2 regions of the Paenibacillus sp. 2KB_22 genome follow, and region 1 is predicted to be linked to the other one. Evidence: riboswitches for the same ligand, from Rfam matches in the RefSeq annotation. Region 1 holds a riboswitch; the other holds the start of a gene.

What was found. A riboswitch is a leader RNA that binds a small molecule or an ion and turns the genes downstream of it on or off. The one in region 1 is predicted to bind glycine.
Region 2: linked by a shared signal. The riboswitch ahead of sdaAB (L-serine ammonia-lyase, iron-sulfur-dependent subunit beta) and the one ahead of gcvT (glycine cleavage system aminomethyltransferase GcvT) in region 1 are both predicted to bind glycine.

What each region holds. Positions count from the first base shown of each region.
Region 1 is NZ_JBFRHG010000002.1:1,690,109-1,701,490, forward strand. Features, by position in the region: gene gcvH (glycine cleavage system protein GcvH) at 239-631, opposite strand; glycine riboswitch at 975-1,097, shown strand; glycine riboswitch at 1,101-1,201, shown strand; gene gcvT (glycine cleavage system aminomethyltransferase GcvT) at 1,420-2,556, shown strand; gene gcvPA (aminomethyl-transferring glycine dehydrogenase subunit GcvPA) at 2,553-3,908, shown strand; gene gcvPB (aminomethyl-transferring glycine dehydrogenase subunit GcvPB) at 3,989-5,482, shown strand; gene ptsP (phosphoenolpyruvate--protein phosphotransferase) at 5,695-7,407, opposite strand; gene AB4111_RS18570 (HPr family phosphocarrier protein) at 7,400-7,675, opposite strand; gene ptsG (glucose-specific PTS transporter subunit IIBC) at 7,753-9,804, opposite strand; gene glcT (glucose PTS transporter transcription antiterminator GlcT) at 10,091-10,945, opposite strand; gene AB4111_RS18585 (flotillin family protein) at 11,112-11,382, opposite strand, start outside.
Region 2 is NZ_JBFRHG010000005.1:139,556-150,937, forward strand. Features, by position in the region: gene AB4111_RS24595 (response regulator transcription factor) at 1-267, opposite strand, end outside; gene AB4111_RS24600 (alpha-glycosidase) at 493-2,247, shown strand; gene AB4111_RS24605 (PadR family transcriptional regulator) at 2,390-2,902, opposite strand; gene AB4111_RS24610 (YhgE/Pip domain-containing protein) at 2,957-4,171, opposite strand; gene sdaAA (L-serine ammonia-lyase, iron-sulfur-dependent, subunit alpha) at 4,438-5,382, opposite strand; gene sdaAB (L-serine ammonia-lyase, iron-sulfur-dependent subunit beta) at 5,372-6,061, opposite strand; glycine riboswitch at 6,174-6,309, opposite strand; glycine riboswitch at 6,314-6,438, opposite strand; gene AB4111_RS24625 (phosphotransferase enzyme family protein) at 6,792-7,769, opposite strand; gene pstB (phosphate ABC transporter ATP-binding protein PstB) at 8,009-8,764, opposite strand; gene pstA (phosphate ABC transporter permease PstA) at 8,777-9,664, opposite strand; gene pstC (phosphate ABC transporter permease subunit PstC) at 9,667-10,602, opposite strand; gene AB4111_RS24645 (phosphate ABC transporter substrate-binding protein) at 10,718-11,382, opposite strand, start outside.

The DNA.
Region 1 (11,382 bases):
ATTGGTACACAAGGCTTTTCCCGCCTATGACTTTTGTCATTTCCAAAATCATTTTCTAACCTATAGTTTGGTCCAAGCAGGTGATTTACATCCTCAATCTGCTTGAATCCTCATCCAACATCATTCTTGGAAAACACAAAAAACCTGTGCAAGCATCCGGCTCACACAGGTCGAAACAATAAGAAGCATATTTCATTTTGTTATCAAATATATGTTAATAAGTACAAGTTCGTTGATCCTATTCTTCCGTATGTTTACGATACGCGTCTGCATTCATCAATGTAGACAACGCTGCTGTCAGATCTCCCTCAACACGGATCTCAATCATCCAACCTTCCTCGTAAGGAGAACTGTTCACAAGTTCAGGTGAGTCCTGCAACGAATCATTGACTGCAATAATTGAACCTGTGACGGGAGAAAACAAGTCCGACACCGTTTTGACCGATTCAATCGTTCCAATGCTGTCTTCTGCTTTTACATTGGATTCAAGGTCAGGCAATTCCACAAACACAATGTCACCCAGCTGATGCTGAGCGAACTCGGTAATGCCAATACGTACAGTATCCTCCCCTACGGTTTGCACCCATTCGTGCTCTTCACTGTACAGGAAATCACTTTTCAATTCGCTCATCGATATCCGCCTCGCTTTTCATTAATGAGTGCATGCGTTCTTTGACCTTAACCTTTTTCCCAAAACATAGCGTATGATATTTCGGATTCAAATGTCAAGATACCTCACAATTTATTTGATAATCGCCTCCTCAAACCGTAACCTGAATACACTCTTTCTACATATACTGGTGAATATTAGAATAGTAAGCGCAGTCTTTTTAAATACACGAACGATTATATTGATTAAACAATAAATATTCGGTTTTTAATTATTTTTGATGATATCGTTCTTGACATTGGCAGTGGATTCACGTTTTAATGAGAGGAGTAAATGTGTTTATTGGACTATGTTATACCCGCGGATGAATGTAAAGGGAGAGATTACCCATGACACCCGATTCGGGATGTACATGAGGTAACGCCGAAGGAGTAAACCACCGATAAGCGGGGGTGAATCTCTCAGGCAAAAGGACTTTTACGGGACGCAACTCTGGAGAGCATCTATTCGCCCTGTGCGGGCGTTATGATCACCCAAGGGGAAACCTGTTGTACAACACAGCGGGGTAACTCTCAGGTACAAGGGACAGAGCCTTAGAATACAGCGTGCTACTTGGCATGCCGATTCTTTGGCCTGTCCTTTTCCTTTTTCCCAAAAAAACGAAAAGCAGGATTTCAATCGGCGCTGCCATAGCTGCCTTACCATACTTATCTACGAATGACTTCTAGCTGAAAAATTAAAAAATACCCTGGTTCATTGATCCACGATTGCATATTCGGCCGTTTGACGGCCCAAGACGAGGTGATTTGATGTCCGATTTGCTTAGAACACCACTCTTTCCCCTATATCAGCAATATGAAGGCGTACGGTGCATTGATTTTGGAGGCTGGGAGCTTCCAGTGCAATTCAGCGGAATCCAGAAAGAACATGAAGCGGTGCGTGAGCGTGCTGGACTGTTCGATGTATCCCATATGGGCGAATTCACCGTACGAGGTGAGCAAGCCGAAACATTTTTGCAACAAATGATGACCAATGACGTGACTACGCTGGTTCCGGGTCAAGCCCAGTATACCCTGATGTGTTATCCAGATGGCGGTGTGGTGGATGATCTGCTCGTGTATAAATTGGAAGATCAGCATTACATGCTCGTCGTTAACGCCTCCAACATCGACAAGGATTGGGCGTGGCTGCAAGAACACTTGATCCCTGGCGTGAGCATGACCAACGATTCGGAGCAGACGGCGCTACTCGCCCTGCAAGGTCCACTGGCTGTAGATATTATCGGAAAAGTTACAAATACAGATGTATCGGCGATTGAACCGTTTCGTTTTGTGCAGAATGCCGAAGTATGTGGTGTAGAGTTGCTGTTGTCCCGTACGGGTTATACCGGAGAAGATGGCTTTGAACTATATGTTCCTGCAGATCAGGCCGCTGTGGTCTGGAATGGATTAATGCAAGCTGGTGAAGGTCACGGACTGGTGCCAACCGGACTTGGTGCCCGGGATACATTGCGCTTTGAAGCGAGGCTCCCATTGTACGGACAGGAATTGTCGGCAACCATCTCTCCGCTCGAAGCTGGTGTTGGCATGTTTGTGAAGCTGAATGCCGGACCTTTTATCGGACACGAAGCCTTGTTACAGCAAAAAAATGACGGGCCTGCCCGCAAATTGGTTGGCATCGAAGTCCTGGAACGCGGTATCCCCCGCCCGCACTATCCGATTTACGCAGAAGGCGTACAGATTGGCGAAGTGACAACAGGTACGCAATCACCTACATTGAAGCGTAATCTGGGGCTTGCCCTTATCGACAGCAAATACGCTGCGCTCGGAACCCCGCTTGAGATTGAGATCCGAGGTAAGAAACTGAAGGCCGAGGTCGTGAAGACCCCTTTTCATAAACGGACACGAACGTCAAAGACACCTACTCAAGGAGCTGATCAAGCATGAGCAAGCACCGTTACATTCCCATGACCGAGCAGGATCAGAGCGCCATGCTCGCCACCATCGGTGTGGATTCGCTGGAGGAACTGTTCCAGGACATTCCCAAAGAGATTCGTTATCAGGGTGAGCTGCCCGTATCCTCCAAACTCGATGAATATGCGCTGACACGTCATATGTCCAAACAAGCCGGCGCCGGCGCCAATTTTGAAACACACGCCAGCTTCCTCGGCGCAGGCATATACGATCATCATGTTCCTTCCGTCATCAATCATGTCATTTCCCGTTCCGAGTTCTACACCGCCTACACACCTTATCAGCCTGAGATCAGCCAAGGTGAACTGCAGGCCATTTTCGAATTTCAATCCTACATCTGTGAATTAACTGGCATGGCTGTAGCCAATGCCAGTATGTATGATGGCGCAACTGCCTTTGCTGAAGCAGGTAATCTGGCCGCAGCGGCAACTCGTCGCAAACAGCTCATCGTATCCCGCACCGTTCATCCGGAAGCTCGTCAGGTATTGCAGGCGTATGCGCACGGACTCCGTCTGGAGATTGTCGAGATTGGCTATAAGGATGGAGTCACGGACTGGGATGCCCTGCAAGCCGCCATATCGGATGATACCGCAGCTGTCATGATCCAGAGTCCGAACTTCTTTGGTGCCGTGGAAAATGTAAAGCAAGCTGCCGACCTCGTGCATGCGCACAAAGGCCTGCTCGTCGTAAGTGCTAACCCGCTATCGCTGGGTCTGCTGGAAGCCCCAGGCAAGCTGGGTGCCGACATCGTCGTTGGCGATGCGCAGCCCCTCGGCATCGCCGCTTCACTCGGCGGCCCGACATGCGGATATTTCGCCGTATCCCAGCCTCATATGCGCCGAATTCCCGGCCGAATTGTAGGCCAGACAACGGACCGCAACGGCAAGCGTGGATTTGTACTCACACTGCAAGCGCGTGAACAGCACATCCGCCGCGAAAAAGCGACATCCAACATCTGTTCCAACCAGGCTCTGCTTGCGCTCAGCGCATCTGTATATATGTCCATCCTGGGTAAACAAGGCATGATCGATGTCGCGGATCTGAATCTGCAAAAGAGTCATTACACCTTGAATACATTAACTGCGATTTCCGGTGTTAGCCTGACGTTTAATGCGCCAACATTTAATGAATTTGTGATTAAACTTCCTGAAGGAATAGACGTGGATGCTCTTCAGTTGAAACTGTTGGATGCTGGCTTTATTGGTGGCTATGAACTCGGACGTGATTATCCGGAGCTTGCCGGACATATGTTGATCGCCGTAACCGAACGACGAAGCAAAGAAGAGATCGACGAATTCGCACGAGTATTGGAGGGATCGCTGTGACTCAGGAAACGACAACAACGACAACATCGGTACAAGGACACTCTGAAGAAGGTACCTCTTTCTCCACTTCGGCTCAACCTGTGACGGATACAACATTCAGTACACAGACCCTATCTCCTGCTCCGGAACAATCATTGATTTTTGAACTCAGCAGCCCTGGACGTGTCGCTTATTCCTTGCCAGAATGTGACGTTCCTCGCCAGGCTGCCGATACGTTGATTCCCCGGGAAATGCTCCGTTCGGAAGCAGCGGCACTGCCGGAAGTATTCGAGGTAGATGTTATTCGACATTATACAGCCCTGTCCCGTCGTAACTTCGGGGTAGATAATGGATTTTATCCACTGGGCTCTTGTACGATGAAATACAATCCCAAGATTAATGAGGATGTTGCACGTTATAATGGTTTTGCCAAAATCCATCCGTACCAGCATGAATCCAGCATTCAAGGCGCACTAGAACTGTTATATACGTTGCAAAATGACCTTGCGGGGCTGACAGGCATGGACGCTGTGACCTTACAACCAGCCGCTGGTGCCCATGGAGAATGGACTGGACTTATGATGATTCGTGCCTACCACGAAGGTCGTGGTGAACAACGTACCAAAGTCATCGTGCCCGATTCTTCTCATGGTACCAACCCGGCAAGTGCAACCGTTGCAGGATTTGAGACTGTGACAATTCCATCCCGTGCAGACGGACTGGTCGATCTGGACGCACTCCGTGCAGCCGTCGGTTCGGATACAGCAGCATTGATGCTGACGAACCCGAATACACTTGGTTTGTTCGAGAAAGACATTCAGGAGATTGCATCCATCGTACATCAGGCTGGTGGCTTGCTGTACTACGATGGCGCGAACTCCAATGCCATTATGGGCATTACCCGTCCGGGTGATATGGGCTTTGACGTGGTGCATCTGAACTTGCACAAAACGATGAGCACGCCTCATGGCGGCGGTGGACCAGGTGCCGGCCCCGTCGGGGTGAAGAGACGTCTGATCCCGTTCCTGCCTAAACCGATGGTGATCAAGAATGATGATGGTGTGTATTCACTGGACCGTGAAGGAGATCAATCCATTGGTCGGGTCAAAGCGTATTATGGCAACTTCGGTATTTTGGTACGTGCCTATGCCTACATTCGCACCTATGGACCGGAAGGCTTGCGCCGTGTATCTGAGTGTGCGGTACTGAATGCCAACTATATGATGGCCCGTCTCGCACCTTACTATGAGATTCCGTATCCAGGGGTATGCAAACATGAATTCGTCATGTCTGGTCGGGGATTGAAACAATATGGTGTGCGTACACTGGATGTTGCCAAACGATTACTTGATTTTGGATATCACCCGCCTACGGTGTACTTCCCGCTCAACGTTGAGGAATGTATCATGATCGAGCCGACGGAAACCGAAAGTAAAGAAACACTGGATGGGTTTATTGATACGATGATACGGATTGCCAAAGAGGCGGAAGAGACACCTGAATTGGTCCTAAACGCACCTTACGGAACACCGGTCACTCGTCTGGATGAGACCACCGCCGCCCGCAAACCTGTACTGAACTGTGCTTGTAGTTAATCAAATCATTGTCATCACGAAAGCTCTTGCTGACATTCCAATCAGCAAGAGCTTTTCGAGTTGCCTTCCCTCCGAATCACATTATCCTGTTGATAACAAAAAAAGCCGATATCCACAATGAATCGCGGATACCGGCAAAATTGCTGCACGACTGCAGCTTTTTATCGGAAAAAGAAACCCTTAAAATCGGGTGGAAACCCCGTAAAATTACATTACGCTTGAATGCTTTGAACCAATTCAACGACTTGTTCAGCTGTTTGCATATCCAGAGCTTTAGCAGCCAGTTCCTGCATATCCGTACGGGACAGCTTGGTGATCTGACTACGAGCTGGCAGAATGGATGTTGCGCTCATGCTGAACTCATCCAATCCAAGGCCTAGCAGCAATGGAATTGCTGTTTCGTCTCCTGCCATCTCACCGCACATGCCAACCCATTTGCCTTCACGATGTGCTGCATCGATAACCATTTTAACCAAACGCAAAATGGCTGGGTTGTAAGGTTGGTACAGATAAGCTACTCGTTCGTTCATACGGTCTGCAGCCATTGTGTATTGAATCAGATCGTTCGTTCCGATACTGAAGAAATCCACTTCTTTGGCAAACTGATCCGCCAGAACTGCGGTCGAAGGAATTTCGACCATGATTCCGAGTTGAATGCTGTCAGAAACAGCAATACCTTCAGCAACCAGCTTCTCTTTCTCTTCGAGCAAGACAGCTTTTGCTTCACGGAATTCACCCAGTGTTGCGATCATTGGGAACATGACACGCAGGTTTCCATGTACGCTTGCACGCAGCAATGCACGCAATTGTGTTCGGAAGATATCCAGACGGTCCAGGCACAGACGAACTGCGCGGAAGCCGAGGAAGGGATTCATTTCTTTTGGCAGATCCAGGTATGGAAGCTCTTTGTCTCCACCGATGTCGAGTGTACGAACAACAACAGGTTTGCCTTCCATTTTTTCCAGTACCGCTTTGTAAGCATTATACTGAATGTCTTCGGAAGGAAGCTTGTCTCTGCCCATGTACAGGAACTCGGTACGGTACAGACCTACAGCCTCGCCGCCATTCTCCAGAACACCCGTTACATCATTTGGTGTACCAATGTTGGCTGCAAGTTCAACATGAACGTTGTCCACGGTTACCGTTGGCTCATCACGCAGTTTTCTCCACTCTGCACGTTGTGCATCATACTGTTCCTGTTTGGCACGGTATTCAGCAATAACTTCATCAGTAGGGTTAACCAGCACGTGACCATCCAGACCGTCAACAATGATCATATCGCCTTGTTTCGCTTGAGCCAAGATGTCCTTGGTTCCAACGACAGCAGGAATTTCAAGAGAGCGAGCCATGATCGCTGAGTGAGAAGTACGTCCACCAATGTTCGTTGCGAAACCTTTAACAAATTGGCGATTCAATTGAGCCGTATCGGAAGGCGTCAGATCCTCCGCAAGCACGATCACTTCTTCATTAATCTCAGCCGGACTCATGAAGTCGATACCAAGCAAGTGATTTAGCACACGTTTGGTAACATCACGCATATCTGCTGCACGTTCCTGCAGGTATGCACTCTTCATGTTCTCAAACATGGAGATAAATTGCGATGCCGTTTCGTTCAAAGCAAATTCTGCATTGATCATGTCATCTGCAATTCTAGCTTTAACCGGATCAATCAGTTCCGGGTCATTCAGAATGAGCAAATGCGAAGCAAAAATCTCAGCTTTTTTCTCGCCAAGCTCTTGTAAAGTACGCTCTTTGATCGCCTCAAGCTCAGCCTGGGATTTACCCAGAGCTGAGTCGAGTTTTGCGATCTCTGCGTCAACGTCGTTAATTTGGCGTTTTTCTACAGAGTAGTCAGGATGCTCCAAGATAAACGCCTTGGCGATAGCAATACCCGCCGAAGCCGCGATCCCGGAGACATTAAGCATTAATTTCGCCCAACCCTTCGTTAACCATAACGTCAGTCAAAGCTTGAAGAGCTTCAGCTTCGCCTTCGCCTTCAACGATAATGCTGATTGTGTCGCCTTGTTCCAATCCGAGGGAAAGAACACCCAGAATGGATTTCAACGTTACTTTTTTACCGTTAGCTTCTGCAAAGGATTCTGCACCTTTGAATTTGTTTGCTGTATTAACCAGGGCTGTCGCCGGACGTGCGTGGATACCATCTTCGTCTGTAATTCTGAATGTTTGTTGCATTACAATCATCTCACTTTCAGTAATTTGGTTTTGGCATTGCATATATTTACACTAGCTTGCCATCGTCGTAACACTTCTTATTTTATCTCAATGATTGGCTGATCGCCAACTTTCAGCACTCCACTCTTCTTCAGGGTTACCGTGGAGCCCTCTGGCAGGTTGGTGAAAATAACTGGCGAGATGATGGATGGAGCGTTTGCTTTGACATACTCCAGATCCACTTCCATAATCGGCTGACCAGCCGATACCAGATCACCTTCCTGTACCAGTACGTTAAAGCCCTTACCCTTCAGCTTCACCGTATTGACACCTATATGAACAAGCACTTCCTTGCCTCCGTCGGACATGATGCCCACGGCATGTTTGCTTGGAAATACATTAAACACTTTACCATACACAGGAGAAGTTATTGTACCATCATGTGGCAAAATTGCGAATCCATCACCTGTCATTTTCTCAGCAAAGACTGGATCAGGTACGTTCGTAATGTCCATCAACTCACCATTGACTGGCATTACGATGTCCTCAGGAACGATACGATCGCCTTGCTCACCTTGTGCCTTCTCCTCTTCAGGAGTTGGTTTGGCTGCTACTGGCGTTGGTGCTGGTGTTCGTCCTGCAATAATATCCTGCATTTGAGATTTAATCGTGTCGGAACGTGTTCCGAAGATGGCTTGAACATTATTACCCACTTCAAGCACACCGGATGCACCCAATTGTTTCAAACGATCTTTTTTCACATTGGATTTCTCATTGACTTCAATCCGCAAACGAGTAATACAAGCGTCCAGATGTTTGATATTTTCCTTGCCACCGAAAGCTTCGAGAATGTTATGGGGCAGGTCATCCGTTGAACCGGAGCTTCCGCCAGATTCGGTTTCAGGTGTTGCATCTTCACGTCCTGGTGTTTTGAGATTGAATTTGCGGATGATAAACCGGAAACCGAAGTAATAGATTACCGCAAGAATCAATCCGACAATAATTACGTCCCACCATGGTGTACGGTTTGGAATAATACCAAAGATCAGGAAGTCAATGAACCCACCGGAGAAGGTCATACCGATCTTCACACCCAGAATTTGCATGGTCATGAAAGACAAACCTGCAAAGATACAGTGTACTGCAAACAGGATTGGTGCTACAAACAGGAACGAGAATTCAAGTGGTTCTGTGATCCCTGTCAGGAATGAGGTCAGTGCAGCTGAACCCATGATACCTGCAACATACTTTTTGTGTTCCGGTCTTGCTTCATGGTACATCGCAAGAGCGGCCGCTGGCAAACCAAACATCATGAACGGGAATTTACCAACTTGGAATGTTCCCGCTGTGAGGTTAACACCATCACGCAATTGATTGAAGAAGATTTGTTGGTCACCACGAATGACATCTCCAGCTTTGTTCACATACTCACCAAACTCAAACCAGAATGGGGAGTAGAAAATGTGGTGAAGACCAAACGGAATTAATGACCGTTCCACGACTCCGAAGATAAATGCCGACAACGTCGGGCTTGTATCGACCATGAAGTGAGACACAGCATTCAATCCATTTTGAATTGGTGGCCAGATAATCACCAGAACTAACCCCAGCAAGAGGGAAACAACCGAAGTGACAATCGGAACAAAACGTTTACCTGCAAAGAAACCCAGGTAGGACGGCAGTTCGATTTTGAAAAATCGATTGTAACAGAGCGCGGCGGCAATACCTATGATAATACCTCCAAATACGCCTGTACTCAATGTTGGGATACCCAGGATGCTGGCATAACCCGGTACTTCGCCGATCATTGCTGGTGTAACCCCTACGGCTGTACCCAATGTGACGTTCATGACTAGATAACCGATGATGGCTGCAAGTCCCGCAACCCCTTCGCCACCGGCCAATCCGACGGCTACACCGACGGCGAACAGCAATGCCAGATTATCGAATACGATCTGACCCGCGTTCATCATAATTGTTGCGATCGAGTTCACCCAAGGGGTGTCGAGCGCCGTTACATATTGCAAGAAATCTGGATTAACCAGCATGTTACCGATTCCGAGCAGCAATCCTGCCGCTGGTAGAATGGCTACAGGCAACATGAGGGCTTTACCTACTCTTTGCAATACACCAAAAAGCTTTTTAAACATCGCGTCGTATCTCCCTTTCGTCTAAGTTATATGTTGTGATGCAAGCAAGGGAACACAAAAAAGGCATGAATTAATAAAGTAAACTGTGCCAACCTTGGGGTATAGCATACCCTGTACAAGGAAAGAACAATCACACTTTAATTAACTCATGCCTGATCGAGTCAGTAACACGTCACTTATGTTTATTCAGTTGCTTGATTACGGAAATCATTGTAGCACCAGTTCTAATCTATTGCAAGCCTTTACACCAAAAAAATAAATTCCGCTTTCTATCACTGGAATGATCTCACTTACTCTCTTCTTCCTTCCGTTGATTCAGCCGTTGCAGGTGAATGGTCAGATAGCCTACCTCCGCAGGATAAACAGGCAGATTCAGTCTTTTCTCCATCACTTTGGTCAGTTTCCATGCAAGCGAGTACATTTCAGGATACTCCAACTTCAGCAGGGAATCCAACTTATGAAGCTCTTCCACTTTGTCTCCACGGCGAACACGCTCAAGGGCGAAACGAAGATGAGTCAACAAACGAGAGTAATCAAGCGATTCCGTTTCAAACGAATACTCGAGTTGATTGGACACCAGGTTCACCAAATCCGTGATCAATTGTGAATGTTCACGTACCTGGGATATATTTTGATTGGTCATTGCACTATAGATATGGAGCGCAACAAAACCAATCTCGTCCATCCCGAGATCTACACCCATTCTCTCCTTGATCAGACGAACCGCGTAATCTGCCATTCGATATTCTTCCGGATAAATTTCGCGAGTCTCATATAAAAAAGGATTTTGTATGACAATGCCCTGCTCCTTGCGTTTTAACGCGAAAGAAATGTGATCGGTTAATGCAATATGGATATGTTCATTCAGAGGAACATCCGTACGCTCTGCAATATACGTAATAACTTCGTTAATAATCTCGATCAGTGCTTCATCCACCTGTGGAAGAAGCTGTTTGTACTGCTCTTGCTCCTGCTGGTTTTTCAAAATGAACATTTTCTCCACAGCCATCAATGGAATGTGATCACTCGGTTTTCGGTTAAAGCCAATGCCTTTACCAATAACAACGACTTCCCCGTGTTCAGGATGCTGTGCAATGATTACATTATTATTTAGCGCTTTATCTACATGCAGGCTGCTCATTGTTTGCACCTCTTTTTTCACACCATCTTAGGTGTGATTAAGTCACACCCTGTTACGAACGAAAAGACACCCGGAGCGGGCAATCCGCGCCGGACGTCTCGCTTAAAAAGTAACAAAAATTCGTCTTAAGGTCAATAGAGCAACCCTGCAAGATTTAAGTACTTCTTTACTCGTCAACTCCAGCTCTTTCCACAATCTTGTCGATTATAGAAGGAGTTGTAACAGCCTCGCTCTGTTGAATGGCAACTGGCGCAGGTGTTTTGGACTTGGTAAGGCCTTTAATCAGTTGCTCTACATCGATGCCGGATACACTCTTAAGCATCTCTGGAGCCGTCGCCATAAGTTCGGTAACATAGTTACTCACTCGCGCTGCACCTTCACCTTTACCTGTATCTACCACCGTCAGTTTATCAATAGAGGCAATTGGCTCTGCAATT
Region 2 (11,382 bases), on a different contig from region 1:
ATGCAACTTGTCGTCAATGGACGTTCTGGCCGAGAGCATGACAATGGGCACGGCGGGATGTTCTTTTTTCAGTCGCTGGCCCACCGTAAATCCATCCAGCCCGGGCAGCATGACATCCAGAATAATGAGTGAGCAACCAACAGCAGCCTCCGCTGCACCTTCACCACTGCCGAGCCATACCACCTCATAACCGCGCTCCTCCAGATCGGCTCTGACCCAAGTTGCAATTTCCGTATCATCTTCAATGTATAACAGTTTGGTTTTCATTCGAATATTCGTTTCCTTTCTGCCCCCAATGGGTTAATGATATATCTGAGCATCATCATAAAAGCTGTCTATAATACATGGATTCATATCTTGTTGAAACCATGTTGAAATCCTTTACGTTACCACACATTCTAATTATAACTTATCCATTCACGTGGGGAATGTAATATCAATCAAGTCTACCAAGTACATATTATACCTACACCTGACGGGAGGAATTTCATTATGCTGCTGGAAGCCATCTATCATCAACCGAAACGCAATTGGGCCTATGCCTATGATCAAGATACAATCCATCTGCGCCTGCGCGCAAAAAAGAATGATCTGACTGAGGTACATGCCCTGACCGGAGACAAATATGCGTGGGATGCAACCAAAGCGCTGGTTCCCTTAACGAAGTTCACCTCTGACTCCATGTTCGATTACTACGAGGGCGAGGTGAAACCTCCCTACCACCGACTGAAGTACTCTTTTCTGCTTAAAAGTGGAGACGAACAGATCTGGATGACCGAGACGGACTTCCAGGAAGAAGAACCAGATGATCCGGGTCGTATGTTCCAGTTCCCTTATATTCATGCAGGAGCTGTATTCACACCCCCTGCATGGGTTAAGGATGCCGTGTTCTATCAGATTTTCCCTGAACGATTCGCGAACGGCAACCCGGATATTAGTCCGGAAAAAGTGGAACCGTGGGGTGGCGAGCCGACCCCTTTCAATTTCTTCGGCGGTGACCTTCAGGGCGTGATCGACCATCTGGATTATATCAGTGATCTTGGCATTAATGCGATCTACTTCACACCCATCTTCGAAGCTACCACCAATCATAAATACGATACCGAAGACTACCTGCGGGTAGACCGGCACTTTGGTGACGCAGATACCGTGAAGCGACTGGTCGAGCTGTGCCATGCACGTGGAATTCGCGTACTTCTGGATGCTGTGTTCAACCATTCCGGGAAGACGTTTGCGCCGTTTGTGGATGTGCAGAAGAACGGAGAACAATCCAAATACAAGGACTGGTTCCATGTACACGAATACCCGCTGGACGTGAAAGACGGCATTCCTACGTATGAGACCTTCGGATTCGAAGCACACATGCCTAAGTTGAATACGGAGAATGCCGAGGTTAAGGCATATCTGCTGGAGGTTGCCGAGTACTGGATTAAGGAAGTGGGTGCGGACGGATGGCGTCTGGATGTTGCAGACGAAGTGGATGATGCCTTCTGGCGTGATTTCCGCCGTGTAGTCAAAGCTGCTAATCCGGATGCCTATATTCTGGGCGAAGTATGGAATGAGTCCTCCTCCTGGCTACAAGGCGACCAGTTCGATGCGTCCATGAACTATCCGTTTACGGATGCCGTAAATGCTTTCTTTGTGAAAAACACAATGCACTCCGAACAGTTCGCGAACTCCATCGGTCGGCAATTATCCCGTTATCCGCTTCAGGCCAGCGAAGTAGCATTCAACCTGCTGGACAGCCACGATACCCCACGGCTGCTCACGCTGTGTGAAGGCGACCAGCGCAAGATGAAGCTGGCTGCGTTATTCCAATTCAGTTACATGGGCGCGCCGTGCATCTATTACGGAGACGAGATTGGAATGGACGGCGAGCATGATCCGGGCTGCCGTAAATGCATGGAATGGGATGAAGCGAAGCAGGACCGTGAGCTGTTCGACTTTTATCAGAAACTGATCTCCCTGCGTCATGCTCATCCTGCCCTGCGTGCAGAAGGCACCGTTCGTTTCCTGCAGGCTCGTCCCGATGGCAGCCAATTGGTATTCGAGCGGCAAAATGAGGAGGAACGTATTCTGATCCTGTTCAATCGATCCGAAGAGACGGCTATTGTCGAACTGGAGGCAGGAGACGGGGAATGGACCGAGCTGTTTGGTGGAAACCATCGTACCGCCAAGGATGATGGCGTGCTTGCCATTGAATTGCCTGCGTATGGATATGCCGTACTGAGTACTAGTCTCACATAAACATCAAGCTATATATGCTTTTATGCAAGACAGGACAGGAGTGCACTTTATCGGAATATAAAAAATCAAATAGGCGCTTACAGACCTGTTCCGGATCTGATGAGTGCCTATTTGACTTTGACGTTAATCATTAGGGCCATGGTTATTCTGCCTGAACCAGCTGTTCCTTGAGCAACTGGATGGTAGCCTCATATTGTACAAGCCCCACTTGCAGACACAGACGCTGTGCAGGAGAAATACGCTCACCGAATTCTTCCATCTGGCGCTGAAGTTCAGCATATAACATTTCCTTTCGCTTCAACTGGGTCGAGATCCACCCCGTTACGGTATCTTCATCCGCCAACTCTCCGAAGTACAAACGCATCAGAAAATCAGAACGAAATACCTCAGCTTCCAAAGGACTCATTAAATAGGCGTGAAATTGTGCTGCTCCTTCAGGGGTCAATGAGTACACGTTCTTATCAGGTTTCCCTTCCTGCTTCACCGATTCCTTAGTCAGCAATCCTGACTTTTCCATCTTCGCAAGTGTAGGATATATGGTGCCAAAGCTGGCATCAAAGAAAAATGAAAAATATTGTTCAAAGTACTGCTTGATCTCGTATCCGGAACTTGGCTGATTGTGCAGTATTCCGAGGATGACATGCTGCGTGTTCATCGGTGTACCGCTCCTTTCCATTCCCCTTAACGTATCACAATCAGTACCCCTTGTTCAATGATCAGATGACGAAACGGTTGCTTTTAGAGCGACCGGCACAGCAACAGGCTGGTTCTCCCTACGAGGTTCAGAACGTGCCGGGCCGGAGCGTCTGATCCAGGTGCAAAGTGCACCCAAAGTCAGTGTTACTCCGCCGATTACGACGAGCAACATCGCATCTCGGCCGATCCCGTTTCCTCCGAGCACAAGGTTCATCATCCCCTCTACAGCATAAGTCGCTGGCAGATAATGACCGATAAATTGGTAGAACTCAGGCATTACATCTCGCGGAATTGTTGATCCCGAGGACAGCATCAATAGAGGCAACAGTGCACTATTTAACCAAGCCCCAGCATTGCCAAGCAACAACAGGCTCAACTGAGCCATGAATAGAAAAGATATGGTGATTAGTAACTGGAACAGCCATAACATGAACCAACCGTCTGCTGACGATACCCCCATAATGTGCATCATCCCCGATCCAACGAGCGAAACGATAAATGCCGCACCAAGATTAACGATGTTACGTGCCCAGAAGCGCTCCCACTTCCCTGCCCTGCCACTCAATTCACCAGAAACTTTCTGCAGATTCATGCCAAGCAACATCGCTCCGGTAAACGTAGCCGTTACAATCAACATCGGTACCATGGAAAAGGCAAAATTATCAACAGGGTTTAGTCGCTCCACCTCTGCCTCCACGCGTGAGGATAACCCCAGCGCCAATCCATCGGCCTGACCGGCAGGCATACCGGACTGATTCAGCACTCCGCGAATGCTATTCTGTTGTACTTCACGATTCAATGTCGCTGTAACCTGTGCGGCTACGTTCTGCATCACACTTTTCACGGTAGCCACGTTCGATTCGTTCATCACATAATTGACTGCCACCGTCTTCGACAAGTCTCCTGTCTGCTGCATAAAACCGGATGGAATCTCAATGATCATGTATACTTCCCTGTCCGTTAACAGTTGTCTCGCTTCTTCCATCGATTCGGATGGTATGATCTCGAAATCCAGCCCTGCTGCCAAAGACTCCGCCACTGGCTCAGCTGCCACCCCATCTTCATTCACGATCGTGACAGCCAACTCAGTCATTCTTTCATTAACCCGATCGTATCCGCTAAGCCAGATGATGTTAAAGAAAACCTGAAATAGTACGGCCGTAATTAGACCCACAATAGTCGCTCCATTTTTCAAAAACAGCAGACTCGTACGGATAATCCCTTTCATTTTAACCATCTCCTTTAGTTTTGTTTCGCTCTTTTATATATCGTATTGATATATGACAATTGTTAATATATCAATACGATATATAAACGTCAATATGTTTTTATTTTGTTTGTTGTCAAAGACAAAAAAAGCCGATACAAATCTTCACCAGGAAGAGATTGTATCGGCCTTTCGTATCATGCAAAGAGCGCTGCATCACCTTTAATAATCAAGACTAAGGACTACATGAGATAGCGTTAAGTTAGATTTAATTCATACCGATTCTATTACGCCTTAGGTTCTACGTCATTTTCATTTTCAGTCGCGGACTCCGTCTCAGGCTCTGCACGCTTTGCCTTCGGTTTAGCCAGCTTCTGCATCATTTTGCGACCGGTTGGTGTCTGAGCCAACCCGCCTTGGGCTGTCTCCCGGTGACGGCTCGGCATCGCACTGCCTACTTCCAGCATAACGTCGATGACTTCATCTGACGGAATAGCACTACGCACTCCGGCCAGGGCCATGTCAGCCGCAGCCAGCGCCGTAACTGCACCCAGTCCGTTACGGACGATGCACGGGATCTCAACGAGGCCTGCGACCGGATCGCAGATAAGGCCCAGTGTATTTTTTAACGCTAGGCCAACAGCATGAACGACCTGTTCCGGTGTACCTCCACGCAGTTCAACCATGGCACCCGCAGCCATGCCGATCGCGGACCCCACTTCTGCCTGACAACCACCTTCCGCACCGGAGATAAATGAATTGTTGGCAATAACATAACCAATCGCTCCCGCGCAGAACAACCCATTCACCAAATGTTCGTCCGTCCAGCCAAATCGCTCCTGTGAGCTGATAAAAACGCCAGGGATGATGCCGCAGGAACCGGCTGTAGGTGTTGCCACAATCCGGCCCATGGAGGCATTCACTTCAGATACACACAGGGCATACGCCATGGCAAGTGCGGAAGCATCACCAGAGCAAGTCTCACCCTTGCGAATGTACTCGGCCATTCTTTTACCGTCTCCACCCGTTAATCCACTACGTGATGTGGTATCTTCCGTTAACCCTTTACGTACCGCTTCCTTCATCACCTGATAATATTCAGACATCTGCTTCACAACATCCGCTTCCGGTGTATTGGTCTCCTGAACTTGCTCCTCAATCATCAGTTGAGCAATCGTTTTGGATTCCGCTGTACAGATCGTATTCAGTTCGTGTAAATGTTTAAATCGCATCCGAATCAACTCCTCTCTTCAAATCGATGACACGAATGTCCAGTACATGATCCAGCTCCTTCAGACGCTTGAGCATATCAGGATTCGGCACGCCGTCCATCTCCATCGCAGTAAGCGCTTCGCCATCACGGGCTTTCCGGTCCACCTGCATATACCCGATGTTAACCCCGGATGAACTGATCGTGGACGTTACCGAGGCAAGCACTCCTGCTTTGTCCGCATGTCGCAGAACGAGTGTCGGAAACTCACCACTAATCTGAACACGAAAATCATTCATCGCATGCACCGATACACTACCACCACCAATAGAAGCACCGATTAAGGAACATGTACGTCCTGCATGCCACAACTCAATTTTGACCGTATTGGGATGAGGAGCAGGCAGGCCGCTTGTATAAAACTCGACTTCCATGCCCGCTTCCTCTGCGTATTGCTCTGCATCCGGTATACGCGGATCGTCTGTGACATAATCCAGCAGACCGCCGATCAGTGCCAGATCTGTTCCGTGCCCCTGATACGTATCAGCGAATGAACCGTATAGTGTCAGCCGGGCACGTTCAGGCGTACAACCTAGCCACTGACGAGCGATTCTTCCCAGCCTTGCTGCTCCAGCTGTATGTGAACTTGAAGGCCCCGTCATCGACGGACCAATAATTGAGAAAACATCTTTAAATCGCACCTTATAACCCTCCAATTGTATTCGTCATTTCCATCCAGATCCCATGCCATAATGTTCCTTTATTACTGAATGATGACATCAAAAAAGGACAGAAGAAGGCCTCAGGCCCTCTCTCTGTCCTCGATACCTGAGAGTTTCACGATCAGCAGTGTCTCACGACATGGTGCATGGCCTGCAATTGCAGACAAGGTCACCAGGCTAACTGATCATATACCCCTTGGGTGGCGCAGTTCGCGCACTCTCCAGAGTTGCGTCCAACGATGGTACATTTACCTGAGAGATTAACCACTGGGCCGGGTGCGCAGCAGCTTGCTCCTTCGGTGCCTGAACACTAGCCATTTTGCTCGGCTAACTCAGGTCTCTCCCGCTCGTTATCATCCGCTGTATGGAACCATTCTGAGCGTATGTCAGAACAGTAATGGAAATCGTTCATTCTTCTTCATTAAGATTAATCGACCGGAAGATCAGTGTCAACAAACTTAACGATATCTTTGGATGTATTTCCTTCATTTCCTGTTGAACCGCTGGAAACCAGAATATATTGTCAGATTTCATCACATTAATACGATAAAAAGAACTTTTTAAACAGATTATTTTATTCTCCTTCAATTCATAAAGCGCTTACTACTATTTATGATAATGTCCACGAAACTGTTCGGGTATTCAGGCAACCATAATCTTTGAACCTCCTGTTCATAGCGCTTCCGGATCTGCACATCTGAATTATAATTCACAGTTTGTAGAAGATACTCTCGTTCTGTACATAAGGTCTGCAATACTTGCTACATAGCTTCGGCATGCGATCTTTCATCCATTCGTGCCTAGACTCGTTCGCCATCTGAAAAGCATAATAACCAAGTGTAAAGATCAACATGAACCCTTCCATTAATCGGATATCACGATCCGTCAGTGGTGCGATCTGTTTGGTGTATCCGGATAAGAATATGTCACGTTCCTCTCGATTGAACATAAGCGCTGCCCCTCCGGCATCGAAAAGATAATAACCATAACCGTGTAGACAAAAATCAATCATGGACATCCCCTGATCCGTTATCAGCAGATTGTTGCGAGTAATATCCCCATGAATGACGCCCCAGGTCCCCGTGTGCTGTGGGTACGTTGCTAGCTGCTCATTAATGTTCTCAAACGTCTCACGAAGCAGATCGAAGTCTTCCGTTGTAAAAATCCCCAATCGGACTCCCTCCTCCAGCTGCCCTAGCATGACCAAATTCTCATGGATATTGCCATATGTCGGCCGTACCTTTGTTCGATCTGTCTGATTCTGAACACGCCCATATTGATGAAGCATCTGTAGTTGCGCACCAAGATCATATATCTGCTCTGTTGTCAGACGTTCTCCCTGCTGGATGTCCCTGCCCTCAATCCACTCCAGTACTGTACAGCAGATTTCTTTACCTGCTTCACTTGTCCATAACGTGACCCAATCTCCCGATACATTGCGTACCGGATGTTGTACGCGTAATGCTGTCGTTGCATTTAACTCATGAAGCAGGTTCATCTCTGCCTCCAGTGCAGGAGGCGTGTGCTGAATGCCTGACATACTTGCATATGCAGCTTGATGGATACGCAGCAGATACTTCTGCCCGCTCGCTTCATCAACGACATGATACGTCAGGTTCTCATTGTGACGAATATAAGAAACGACAGGTTTTTCAATCGTGTAATTCTGTATGATATCGGTTGCCATGTGGTCATAAGACCTCTGATTCGTAGTGATTATCAACATCTCCTTCGAAGTTGTGTAAACGCTCTCTTATTACTGAATATCGTAGCATAATGTTTATCCCGCATACAGAAAATTCCACTAAAATTATAAATTAAAAAAAGCACAACTCCCGAACAAGCGTCCAGGCATTGTGCTTCTTTTGTCTCTATTTATTTCTTCATTTCTCTGTCTGTTGCCCTATGTGACACTCCATGATCCAATTAACCAAAACGACCCATAATGTATTCTTGGGTCAAGCGATTGTCCGGGTTCGTGAAGATATGCTCTGTATCCCCGTGCTCAATCATGCTTCCCAGATAGAAGTAAGCTGTATAATCCGAAATACGTGCTGCCTGCTGCATGTTATGGGTAACAATAACAATCCGCAGCTCCTTCTTGAGCTCGGTAATCAATTCTTCAACTTTACCCGTGGATACCGGGTCAAGTGCAGATGCAGGCTCATCGAGCAGCAGAATCTGCGGATCAACAGACAGGGCGCGGGCGATACATAGACGCTGCTGTTGTCCACCTGAGAGAGACAGGGCTGATTCATTCAGCCTGTCTTTCACTTCGTCCCAGAGCGCAGCACGACGCAAGCTTTTTTCCACAATCTCATCCAGTGCCTTCTTACTCTTCGTACCACGGTAGCGGGGGCCAAACGCGATATTGTTGTAGATGGACTTGTGAAAAGGATTTGGCTTCTGCCACACCATGCCAATCTTCTGGCGAAGCTTGATTACATCGGTTCCAGGCTCATTCAGATCGTTACCGTCCATCCAGATATGTCCCTCTGTGCGGGAACCGGCAATCTCGTCGTTCATTCGGTTAAGCGATCGTAGGAACGTAGATTTACCGCAGCCAGACGGCCCGATAAGCGCCGTTACGCTCGCTTCGGGAAATGTGAGACTGATCTGCTTGACCGCCTGAAAATGTCCATAATATATGCTTAACTGTTCCGTACCAAAAGGTATGGCCATGTTGGTTCCTCCTTATTTCGAAGCTGTCATGCGGCGGAATACAACCCGACCGATCCAGCGTGCACTTAGATTGAACGCCAGCACGAGAATGACAAGCACGGCGGATGCCCCTGCTGCCACTTCTTTGGAATCCGGGCCAATGCCTTCACTATTCACTTTCCAGATATGAACAGCAAGTGTTTCTGCCGGACGGAAAGGATTAAGTGGTGATCTTGGACTCGTCGGATTCCAATCTGTAAAGTCCAGTGGCGGACTACTCATACCTGCGGTGAACATCAACGCGGCCGCCTCACCAAAGATCCGGCCCGATGCCAGAATCGTACCCGTAATCAAACTCGGCAATGCCACAGGCAGCAGAATGGAAGTGATAATCTTCCACTTGGACAATCCAAGTGCCAGACCTGCTTCCTTCTGTTCCTTCGGAACGGCCCGGAAAGCCTGCTCCGTTGTCCGCACCATCAGTGGCAAGTTAAAGATCGCCAGAGCCAAGGCACCCGAGATCAGAGAGAAACCAAGACCAAATTGATTGACTAGCAACAAGAGACCAAACAAACCGATAACGATGGAAGGGAATGATGACAACACTTCAACGACAAGACGAATGAAGCTGGTAATCTTGCCTGGCTTGGCGTATTCCGCCATGTAAATTCCGCCGCCCCATCCGAGTGGGATGGTCACAATTAATGTCAGGACAAGCAAGAATATAGAGTTAAAGAGCTGTGGACCAATCCCGCCGCCACCCTTAAGCAACTGTGGTGCACTCGTCAGGAAGTTCCAGCTAATATGTCCAATTCCTCTATACATGATAAAGCCAAGCAGACCGAGCAATATAATAACAATGAACAGGGCCAATACAACGATAACAGATGTTGCAATCTTATCTACCGTCTTTGCCTTCATTTTCATACCCGGTTCCTCCTCTCAAGCAGGCGAACCAGAATGACGAAGACAAATGTCATCACCAACAGGACAAGCGCCATACTCCACAGTGCATTGTTATGAACAGAACCCATCGTGGTGTTACCCATGCTGAGTGTAATTACACTTGTTAATGTTGAAGCTGATTCGAGCAAGGATGTTGGAACATGCGGTGCATTACCGATGACCATCTGCACAGCAAGGGCCTCACCAAAAGCACGAGCCATACCCAAAACGACACCTGTCAACAAAGCTGGCAAAGTCGTTGGAATGATGACACGGTAGATGGTTTGCCAGCGAGTGGCACCCAGTGCGTACGAGGATTCACGTAATCCTTTTGGCAAAGCAGACAACGCATCTGCCATAATACTTGTTACCGTAGGAAGAATCATTACCGCCAGAACAAGACATCCGGCTGCAATCCCGACGCCTGTTCCACCAAAGATACTGCGCAGCAAAGGTACGATGACACTCAGACCGATAAATCCGTACACAACGGATGGAATTCCAGACAAGAGCTCAATCGCGGGCTGCAATATCTTTTTCCCTTTACCCGGTACAATCTCTGTCATGAAGAGTGCTGCACACAGGCCAAGTGGACTAGCGATCAATGCTGCAAGCAAGGTTGTAATGAAAGAACCTGTAATGAACGGCAATGCCCCGTAGAACGCAGGTTCTCCAGTTGGATTCCACGTCTTTCCACCAAGGAATTCGCTTATGCTTATTCCGTTTTGGAAAAATGTGGACAGTCCTTTGGACGCTACAAAATAAACAATGGAAAACATGACAACGATCAGGAAAACGACACAAATCGACGTATAGATCCGTCCCGTCCACTCTTCCCAATAATGTTTCTCTTTTAAGGGCCGGCGCGGTTTCAACTTGTTATTCATTACCGTTCCCCCTTCGGTCTGTTCCATAACAACCATCCTTCTATAGTAGAATTAATGCAAAATATGGGATTATTTCAGAGCAAACCGCGTAAAGAGGCGGGACCTAAGTCCGCCTCTTTCGCTGTATGCGCAAGTTCAAAGATTATTGAACCACATTACCTGCTGCATCGCGTTTTACTTTCATACCTGACATTGGAATGTATCCAAGTTCTGTCACGTCGTTTTGTTGAATTTCGTCACTCAGGATGTAGTCCAGGAACGCTTTTGTTGCTGCATCCGGCTCACCTTTTGTGTACATGTGCTCGTAAGCCCACACTGGATAAGTTCCTGCTTCTACGTTCTCAACTGTTGCTTCTACACCTTCGTATTTCAACACTTGCAAGCTGTCATCCAAGTAAGACAGGGCAAGGTAACCAATAGCACCTGGCGTTTCAGCTACCAATTTTTTTACGTTACCAGAAGAATCTTCTTGAATCGAACCTTGGATATCATCCATTTTTGCACCCAATGCATACTTCTCGAACGTTGCACGAGTACCGGAACTACTTGGACGGTTTACAATAACGATTGCTTTATCCGCGCCACCAACGTCTTTCCAGTTCGTTACTTTACCGGAGAAAATGTCGACCAGTTGTTGTTTCGTCAAATCTTCTACACCTGCATCTTTGTTGCTAACTGGAGCCATAGCTACTACGGCTACTTGATGGTCGACCAGTTCTTTTACTTTGGCTTCGTCCTCCAGTTTCTCTTCTGCGAATACATCAGAGTTACCGATTGTAGCTTGTCCGTCAGATACTTGTGTCAAAC